4 regions of the Allobosea sp. P4_E12 genome follow, and region 1 is predicted to be linked to each of the others. Evidence: predicted binding sites of a transcription regulator. Region 1 holds the regulator's gene; each other region holds the start of a gene.
The links. The regulator LexA, encoded in region 1, represses DNA repair genes until DNA is damaged. The targets are predictions, from matches to a motif close to TGTTCNNNNTGTGTTCNG.

Region 1 (2,175 bases):
CGTTCTGCTGCGCGAGCCTGACGCGCTGCTTGGTCCAAGCTTCCAGATGTCCTTTGGCGCTGTCGCGGCGCTGATCGCCTTTGCCGAGCGCTGGGAGGATCGCGGCCACTCCGAGGCGCCGGCGAACCTGCCTTGGCCGCTACGGCCGATCTGGATCGCGGTGGTCGGGCTCACGGTCACGACCGTGCTGGCGACGGTCGCAACCGCACCGTTCGGTGCCTATCACTTCCAGACCTTCAACCCCTTCGGTCTGCTCGGCAATGCGCTCGCCTTGCCCTTCGTTTCCCTGATCGTCATGCCTGCCGCTGTCTTCGGCGTGCTCGCCTATCCCTTCGGCCTGGATTGGCCGGCTTGGGCGCTCATGGGAGTCGCTTCGGACTATGTGCTGCAATCCGCGCGCTGGGTTGCGGGATTCGACCACTCCGCGGTGATCATTCCTGCATTCGGGGCCGCGGCGCTCGCATGCTTTGCCGCTGCGCTTCTCTGGATCACGCTCTGGACGACACCGCTGCGCTTCCTGGCCGTCGCCCCCCTGATCGCGGGACTGCTCGTGGCAGCGAAGCCCGACAGGCCCGACATCCTGATCGAACGCGATGGTTCCGGCATCCTGGTCCGCGGGGGCGATGGTCGCATGATCCTGGCGGGGCAACCGAGCCGCTTCGTGCTGCAGCAATGGCTGAACGCAGATGGCGATAATCGCCGGACTGACGACAACAGCCTGCGGGAAGGCGCGGCCTGCGACACGTTGGGTTGTGTCGTCCGCAGCAAGGATGGACGAAGCGTTGCCTTTGCACGTGATCGCCTGGCCATCGTCGAGGACTGTCGGCGCGCCGATCTCGTCATCACGCCGATTCCGTGGAACGCTCCGTGCGCAGCACGACTGATCGACCGCAGGGCATTGTCGCGCGATGGCGCGACCGCCCTTGTCGGCAACAAGGGCGGCTGGCGCGCCCATCTATCAGAGCAGGATGGTGTCGATCGTCCCTGGAGCCGCAAGCGGGAGCGGCCTGCAAGCACGCCGGCTTTGCCGCTGGCGGCTGTCGAAGAACACGAGCCGCTTCAGTAGCGCCGCATCAGGTTGACCAGGCGGCCCTGAATCTTGACGCGGTCCGGTCCCAGCACCCTTGTCTCATAGGCGGGATTGGCAGCCTCGAGCGCGATCGAGGAGCCGCGCTTGCGCAGTCGCTTCAGCGTTGCTTCCTCGTCATCGATCAGAGCCACGACGATATCCCCGGTATTGGCCGTGTCCTGACGCTTGATCACCACCGTATCGCCGTCGAGAATGCCGGCTTCCACCATCGAGTCGCCGCGAACCTCGAGGGCAAAATGTTCACCGGGGCCAAGCATGTCGGCAGGCAGTGCCACGGTATGGCTGCGGCTCTGGATGGCGGAAATCGGTGTACCGGCGGCAATCCGCCCCATGACCGGAATCGCAACCGTGGAGCGCACATCTTCGTCCGGGGGCGGTGCGATCGGCCGGACCTTGCCAAGCCCCCCTTGGACGACGGAGGGGCTGAACCGTCCGCGCGTCGCCTGAGGGCCGCCGGCCCCTTCGGGCAGCTTTATGATCTCCAGCGCTCGGGCTCGATTGGGAAGGCGGCGAATGAACCCGCGCTCCTCCAGCGCCATGATCAGGCGATGGATACCGGACTTGGAGCGCAGATCGAGCGCGTCCTTCATCTCGTCGAAGGAGGGGGGCACCCCTGTCTCGCGCAGGCGTTCCTGGATGAAACGAAGCAGTTCGAACTGTTTGCGTGTCAGCATGGTTCCCGCCGGCGCTCTTTGTATGGAATCGAAACAAAGCACGAACACCATACAGGTTCGCGTTGTGTTCCGCAAGCGCGCTCAGCGTAGGCGGATGATCCGGCAGTTGTCGCCTTTGTTTGCCGGCGCAGCAAACGATTCGCGAATGAGTAGCGCGTCGGCGCGGGCAAGAGTGGCCAGCATCGACGAATCCTGCTTGGCGAAGGGCGTTGCCAGCCATCCTTCCGGAGTGAGCGTCAGTTCCGACCTCATATAGTCTCGCCGCTCATCATTTGCCGGCAAATTTCTTCCGACGATTGCAGGCTCACTCAGATCGCGCTCCGGTTCCGGTACGCCCAGGAGGGTCCTGAGCAGGGGCACGACGAAGAGATGTCCGCAAACGATGGACGAGACGGGGTTTCCGGGCAGGCC
Region 2 (2,175 bases), on a different contig from region 1:
GCAGGCGATGATGCAGATGCAGAAGATCGACATCGCCGCGCTTCAGAGGGCCTATGACGGCTAAAGCATCGGCCCGAAAAGTAGATTGCGGTTTTCGGGAAAGCCGATGCAAACACAGAAGCTTAGAACATCGGACCGGATATGATATCCGGTCCGATGTTCTAAGCGGCGCGCAGTCACGGCTAGGCCCGGCGCGCGCGTCAGACGCGCCTGACGTTCTAGAAGGTCGGGAAGCTCCGCGCTCAAGTCCGTTCCTCAGCTTGCGCGACAGCGCAGCTTCAGCCCACTCGTTATTGCGGGTGCCCGATAGACGGTCCTTCGCGCCTGGACGGCGGTCGGGTCTGACTGCTCGAGCGCGAATAAATGCAATCTCGCACCGAGATTCGCGATCTAAGTCATCGAATGCCGCTTGCCGCTCTTGGCAATGATGGAGGGAGAGCCGCCCCGTCCTTCGGATACCAACAAAAAGGCCGCTCCGAACGGTCGGGAGCGACCTTCTGATCCTGAGGAGATTGCGATCCGCAAAGCGGTTCGCCCTCGCTTGCCCTAGAACGGGATATCGTCGTCCAGGTGGGTGCTCGACGAACGCCCGCCGCCGCCGCTGGACATAGCCGGCTGGCGCGAGCCGCCACCGCTGCCCATCGGGCTCGAACGCCCGAAGGAACCGCCGCCGCCCGAACGGTCCTCGACCGAACCGCCGCCCTCGCCATACTCGTCCGATCCGCCCTGCCCGCGGCTGTCGAGAATGGTGAGTTCGCCGCGGAAGCGCTGCAGCACGATTTCGGTCGTGTACTTCTCGACGCCGGACTGATCCTGCCACTTGCGCGTCTGGAGCTGGCCCTCGATGTAAACCTTCGAGCCCTTCTTCAGATACTGCTCCGCGACCTTGGCGAGATTCTCGTTGAAGATCACCACCGAGTGCCACTCGGTCTTTTCCTTGCGCTCACCGGACTGCTTGTCGCGCCAGGTCTCGGACGTGGCGATGCGCAGATTGACGACCGGCTCGCCGCTGCCGAGCCGGCGCACCTCGGGGTCGCGCCCGAGATTACCGACCAGAATGACCTTGTTGACGCTACCAGCCATGAGAGGCTCCATTTCCTGCGCACATCTGCAAATCCGATCGACGACCGGAGCCGGACCCTAGCGCCCGCAGACGTCACTATCAACAATGTTCTTGCTTTGTTCAAGCTCGTTTTGCAGAGTTGTCCCCTGTCTTCATCAGGATTCGCGAGGCAGCCGCCGGAGGTCGGACGAGCCTCGGCGGACGGCGGCACCGATCGCCAAACCGGACGCCCTACTCCTGACGCGAATTGTCAGGAGAAAGACAGCAGCCTATCCCGCTGCATGATATTCATGCCTGCCAGACCGCCGTGAGGCTGGCATGGCCGGGCATTTGCCCTATCTCTACGCCTTACCCGAACGGACGCCCCGATGGCCCGCAAGACCTCTTTGGCTGAACAAGCCGCCACGCTTGAGGACATGTTCGACCGCAACCGCGCGGCCGATCCGAATGCACGCGTGATTTCCGTGCGCGGCGCGCGCGAGCACAATCTCAAGAATGTCGACCTGGCGATTCCGCGCGACAAGCTCGTGGTCTTCACCGGCCTTTCAGGCTCGGGCAAATCCTCGCTCGCCTTCGACACGATCTACGCCGAGGGCCAGCGCCGCTATGTCGAGTCCCTCTCGGCCTATGCSCGCCAGTTCCTCGAGMTGATGMRSAAGCCSGAYGTSGACCWGATCGASGGSCTCTCGCCGGCCATCTCGATCGAGCAGAAGACGACCTCGAAGAACCCGCGCTCGACAGTCGGCACCGTCACCGAGATCCACGACTACATGCGCCTGCTCTGGGCACGTGCCGGCATCCCCTACTCGCCGGCGACGGGCCTGCCGATCGAGAGCCAGACGGTCAGCCAGATGGTCGACCGGCTGCTGGAGTTGCCGGAGAAGACGCGCGGCTATCTGCTGGCGCCCGTGGTGCGCGGTCGCAAGGGCGAATACCGCAAGGAAGTGGCCGACTGGCTGAAGCGCGGCTTCCAGCGCGTCAAGATCGACGGCCAGTTCTACGAGATCCCGGACGCTCCCGCCCTCGACAAGAAGTTCAAGCACGACATCGACGTGGTGGTCGACCGCATCGTCATACGCCCCGACCTCGCCGCACGCCTGTCCGACTCGCTG
Region 3 (2,175 bases), on a different contig from region 1:
CGGCTGATCACTCGGCGGCCTTCAGCTCGAGCCCCTTGGCGAAGGGTAGCGACGGCTCGCTCTTCGCCGGCTCATCGAATTCGAGCGCGCCGATCTTGTCGCCGCGGCTGGTGATCTTGCCGGCCGAGGTGCGGATGCCGGCGACATCCTCCTGCGCCTGGCGAAAATGCTGGTCGAGCTTCTCGGCCCGCTCGCCGAGCCGGCGGACATCGGTCAGGAGCCTGCCAACCTCGGTCTGGATGACGCGAGCCTCCTCGCGCATGCGGGCATCGCGAATGAGCGACTGCATCAGCTGGATCGCCAGGGCGAGCAGGGACGGCGACACGACCATGACGCGGGAGCGATGGGCCTTCTGGATCACGTCGTCGAAATGCTCGTGCAGGTCGGCATAGATCGATTCGGACGGCACGAAGAGCAGGGCCATGTCCTGCGTTTCGCCGGGCACGAAATAGCGCTCGGCGATATCCTTGACGTGCTGGCCGACATCGCCGCGCACGCGCACGCCCGCTGCCTTCTTTGCCTCCTCGCCACGCGCTTCGCGCAGCATGGTGAAGCTCTCCAGCGGGAATTTGGCGTCGATGACGAGGCCGCGCCCGTCTCCTGGCAGGGTGACGAGGCAGTCCGGCCGGTTGCGGTTCGAGAGCGTCGGCTGGAACGAGAAGAAGGCGGCGGGCAGCCCGTCGCGGATGATCGCCTCCATCCGGCCCTGGCCATAGGCGCCACGTGCCTGCTTGTTGGAGAGCACGTCCTTGAGGGTCACCACTTCGCTGGTCAGGTCGGTCAGGTTCTTCTGGGCAGCGTCGATGACCGCAAGCCGTTCCTGCAGCTTGCCGAGGCTCTCCGTGGTCTGCTTGACGTTCTGCTCGAGCCCGGAGCCGACCTGCTGGCGCAGGCCGTCCATCCGCTCGGCGACGAGGCGGGCAAGGTCGGCCTGCCGCGTCGAGAGAATCTCGGCCATCGTCTGCATCCGGCCCGTCATCTCGGCTTGCATGCGGTTCATCTCGGCGACCTTGTCGTCCATCTCGCGGGCGCGTTCGGCAGCGATGACGGCCTCGATCGCTCGCCCGCGCGAACTGCGCCAGAGCGACAACGCGACGAGCACAAGCAGAAACAGGCTGCTACCGGCGAAGGCAAGGGCGGCCTCGCTCCAGGTGACCGGCCGCTCGAGCAGCGTGAAGGCAATTCCGTTCATGACGGCAGATTAGCCGATTCGCGTGCGCATGCCGAACGAAAGCGGAACGGTTTGACCACCCGCCAACAAGTGCTTATGTCCGCGGCGTCAGCAAGAAAAACCGGTTCGAGCGCCCTATGGCTATTCGCCCTCTCGTCATCCTGCCCGATTCAGTCCTGCGCCAGGTCTCGAAACCTGTCGAGGCCGTCACGCCCGAGATCAAGGCGCTCGCCGCCGACATGCTCGAGACCATGTATGACGCACCCGGCATCGGCCTGGCAGCGATCCAGATCGGCGTGCCGCTGCGCCTGCTGACGATCGACCTCGCCAAGCCGGAGGAGGAGAAGGCGCCGATGACCTTCATCAATCCGGAAATCACCTGGTCTTCCAAGGAGCTGAACATCCATGAGGAAGGCTGCCTTTCGATCCCCGAATATTACGAGGAGGTCGAGCGTCCGGCGCGGGTGAAGGTTCGCTATCTCGATCTCGACGGCAAGGTGCAGGACATCGAGGCGGACGGCCTGCTCGCCACCTGCCTTCAGCACGAGATCGACCATCTCAATGGCGTGCTCTTCATCGATCACCTGTCGCGGCTGAAGCGCGAGCGTGTCACCAAGCGTTTCGCCAAGGCGGCGCGTCGCGACAGCGCGGCCTGAATGATCCGTATCGATCAGAAAGCGGCGCTGTTCGCATGAGTTTGCGCGTCATCTTCATGGGCACACCGGATTTCGCCGTGCCGACCCTGACCGAGATCATCGGCCAGGGCCACGAGGTTGTGAGTTGCTACACCCGCGCCCCGGCGCAGGCCGGTCGTGGTCTCGATCTGAAGCCGTCCCCGGTGCATCGCGCCGCCGAGCGCTTCGGCATTCCGGTGTTCACGCCGAAGACGTTGAAGACCGACGAAGCTGCCGAGGTGATCGCCTCGCATCAGGCCGACGTCGCGGTCGTCGTCGCCTATGGCATGATCCTGCCGCAGGCGATCCTTGATCTGCCGGAACTGGGCT
Region 4 (2,175 bases), on a different contig from region 1:
GGCCCCGCAGAGCCGGCCTCGACATAGGACATGGTCGAGCCGAGGACGGGAATCTCCCGGCGCAGCCATTCGGATGCGAATCCAGGTGACTGGGTCATGGCGATGCCCTTCTTCCAAACAGCGTTGCGAAAAGGATGGCCTTGAAGCGTTCGAGCGGAACCGGGCTGCGATCGACCTTCATGCGCAGGATCGCGCCCTGCCAGGCGGTGAGCAGGAAATCAGCGAGGTCGTCGGCGCTGAAATCCGTCGCGATCTCGCCAGTGGCCTGGCCTTCGGCGATGCATGCCGCAAAGGGCTCTCGCCAAAGGACGAAGATCTCCGAGAGTCGCTGCCGCAACCGTTCGCTATTGGGAGAGGTCTCGACGCTGAAATTGCCGATCATGCAGCCGCGCGACCAATCGGCGGTTTCGAGCTTGGTCGTGATCGCGTCCAGATAGCGCCGCAACCGCGCGGCTGCGGGCAGGGAGCGGTCGGCCAGGGCTTCATCGACGAGGCCGCCGACATAGGCGAAATAGCGATCGAGCACTTCCTCGGCGAATTCCTCCTTCGATCCGAAATGATTGGTGAATGAGCCAGGGCTCGCTCCGGCTGCAGCGACGATCTCGCGTATGCCGGTGGCGGAATAGCCGCTCTTCCAGAGGAGATCGCGGCCAGCGGCGAGGAGATTTTCACGAAGGGATGGCTTGCTCATGAAGGTAGAATACGTACGTACGTATTATTGTCAACGCTCCGGGAAACGCCCGATCGCCAAGGTGTCGGACGGGAGGCGGGTCTCGTCCGAACGGCCCGCTGAGGCGATGGCTCAGGCTGGTTCCGCGCCGTTGCGTACGCAGAAATCACACGGCGGCCCCTCGTTTCGCCGTGAGCACGACATAAATAGCGCGGAGGACTGTCGGCGCCCGGCCGTTTACGCTGGTCGCGAAAATGAGTGGATCAAGCTCGTGTCACGATTCCAGATATGGTGGTACGTGCGGCCGTCCCCGCGATATCTTGCCGTGAACGAATCCCGATTCTGCCGGAGTCAGCGATTCGGGCTTGCTTCGTTCAGGACTCGTTCCGCAGCTTAATTTCGGCGCTCCAGCTTGTGCCAAGGTAGGACGCTTTCCCCAGCGTCTGCTGCCGGCAAGGGCCCAAAGGAAACGATCGGTCGCGTCTTGATTTCAGCACGCTCTCTTCCGCCCTCGGTTCGTGCGCAGGGTGTCACAGCAGTTCTCGGGCCCACCAATACCGGCAAGACGCATCTGGCGATCGAGCGGATGGTGGCGCACCCGACCGGAATGATCGGCCTGCCGCTGCGCCTGCTGGCGCGCGAGGTCTATGGCCGCGTGGTCGAGAAGGTCGGCCCCGAGGCGGTGGCGCTGGTCACCGGCGAGGAAAAGATCAAGCCGCAGCGGCCCCGCTTCTGGGTCTGCACCGTCGAGGCCATGCCGCGCGATCTCGCCGTCGATTTCGTCGCGATTGACGAGATTCAGCTCGCCGCCGACCTCGACCGCGGTCACGTCTTCACCGACCGCCTGCTGAACCGGCGCGGTCGGGCCGAGACGATGCTGATCGGCGCGGGCACCATGAAGCCGCTGATCGAGCAGCTCATTCCCGGGGTGAACGTCGTCACGCGTCCACGCCTGTCGCAGCTCACATTTGCCGGCGACAAGAAGATCACCCGCCTGCCACGACGCAGCGCGATCGTCGCCTTCTCCGTCGAGGAGGTTTATGCGATCGCTGAACTGATCCGTCGGCAGAAGGGGGGAGCCGCCGTCGTGCTCGGCGCGCTCTCGCCGCGCACGCGCAACGCCCAGGTCGAGATCTACCAGTCGGGCGACGTCGATTATCTCGTCGCGACGGACGCCATCGGCATGGGGCTCAATCTCGATGTCGATCACATCGCCTTCGCGTCGGACCGGAAATTCGACGGCCATCATTTCCGCAAGCTGAACCCCGCGGAGTTCGGCCAGGTCGCCGGGCGCGCCGGCCGCCATCTGCGCGACGGCACCTTTGGCACGAGCGGGCGTTGCCCGCCCTTCGACGCCGAATTGGTCGAGGCGATCGAGAATCATCGTTTTGAATCGGTGCGGCAGCTGCAATGGCGCAATTCCGATCTCGATCTGCGCTCCGTCGACGGGCTGATCGCCAGCCTGAACGTCCAGCCAACCGAGCAGGGGCTGACCCGTGCGCTGA

Region 2: AC1DW9_RS10885 (single-stranded DNA-binding protein) is a predicted target of LexA. The motif match lies at 1,170-1,187, and genes of this name have one in related genera.
Region 3: AC1DW9_RS22915 (DNA recombination protein RmuC) is a predicted target of LexA. The motif match lies at 1,224-1,241, and genes of this name have one in related genera.
Region 4: AC1DW9_RS30055 (helicase-related protein) is a predicted target of LexA. The motif match lies at 1,042-1,059, and genes of this name have one in related genera.

What each region holds. Positions count from the first base shown of each region.
Region 1 is NZ_JBFUIY010000012.1:129,496-131,670, forward strand. Features, by position in the region: gene AC1DW9_RS17300 (ComEC/Rec2 family competence protein) at 1-1,066, shown strand, start outside; gene lexA (transcriptional repressor LexA) at 1,060-1,764, opposite strand; gene AC1DW9_RS17310 (molybdopterin molybdotransferase MoeA) at 1,846-2,175, opposite strand, start outside.
Region 2 is NZ_JBFUIY010000007.1:81,386-83,560, reverse strand. Features, by position in the region: gene AC1DW9_RS10890 (VOC family protein) at 1-64, shown strand, start outside; gene AC1DW9_RS10885 (single-stranded DNA-binding protein) at 547-1,083, opposite strand; gene uvrA (excinuclease ABC subunit UvrA) at 1,480-2,175, shown strand, end outside.
Region 3 is NZ_JBFUIY010000019.1:23,703-25,877, forward strand. Features, by position in the region: gene AC1DW9_RS22910 (OsmC family protein) at 1-7, shown strand, start outside; gene AC1DW9_RS22915 (DNA recombination protein RmuC) at 8-1,192, opposite strand; gene AC1DW9_RS22920 (peptide deformylase) at 1,309-1,827, shown strand; gene fmt (methionyl-tRNA formyltransferase) at 1,863-2,175, shown strand, end outside.
Region 4 is NZ_JBFUIY010000035.1:41,349-43,523, forward strand. Features, by position in the region: gene AC1DW9_RS30045 (haloalkane dehalogenase) at 1-98, opposite strand, end outside; gene AC1DW9_RS30050 (TetR/AcrR family transcriptional regulator) at 95-691, opposite strand; gene AC1DW9_RS30055 (helicase-related protein) at 1,158-2,175, shown strand, end outside.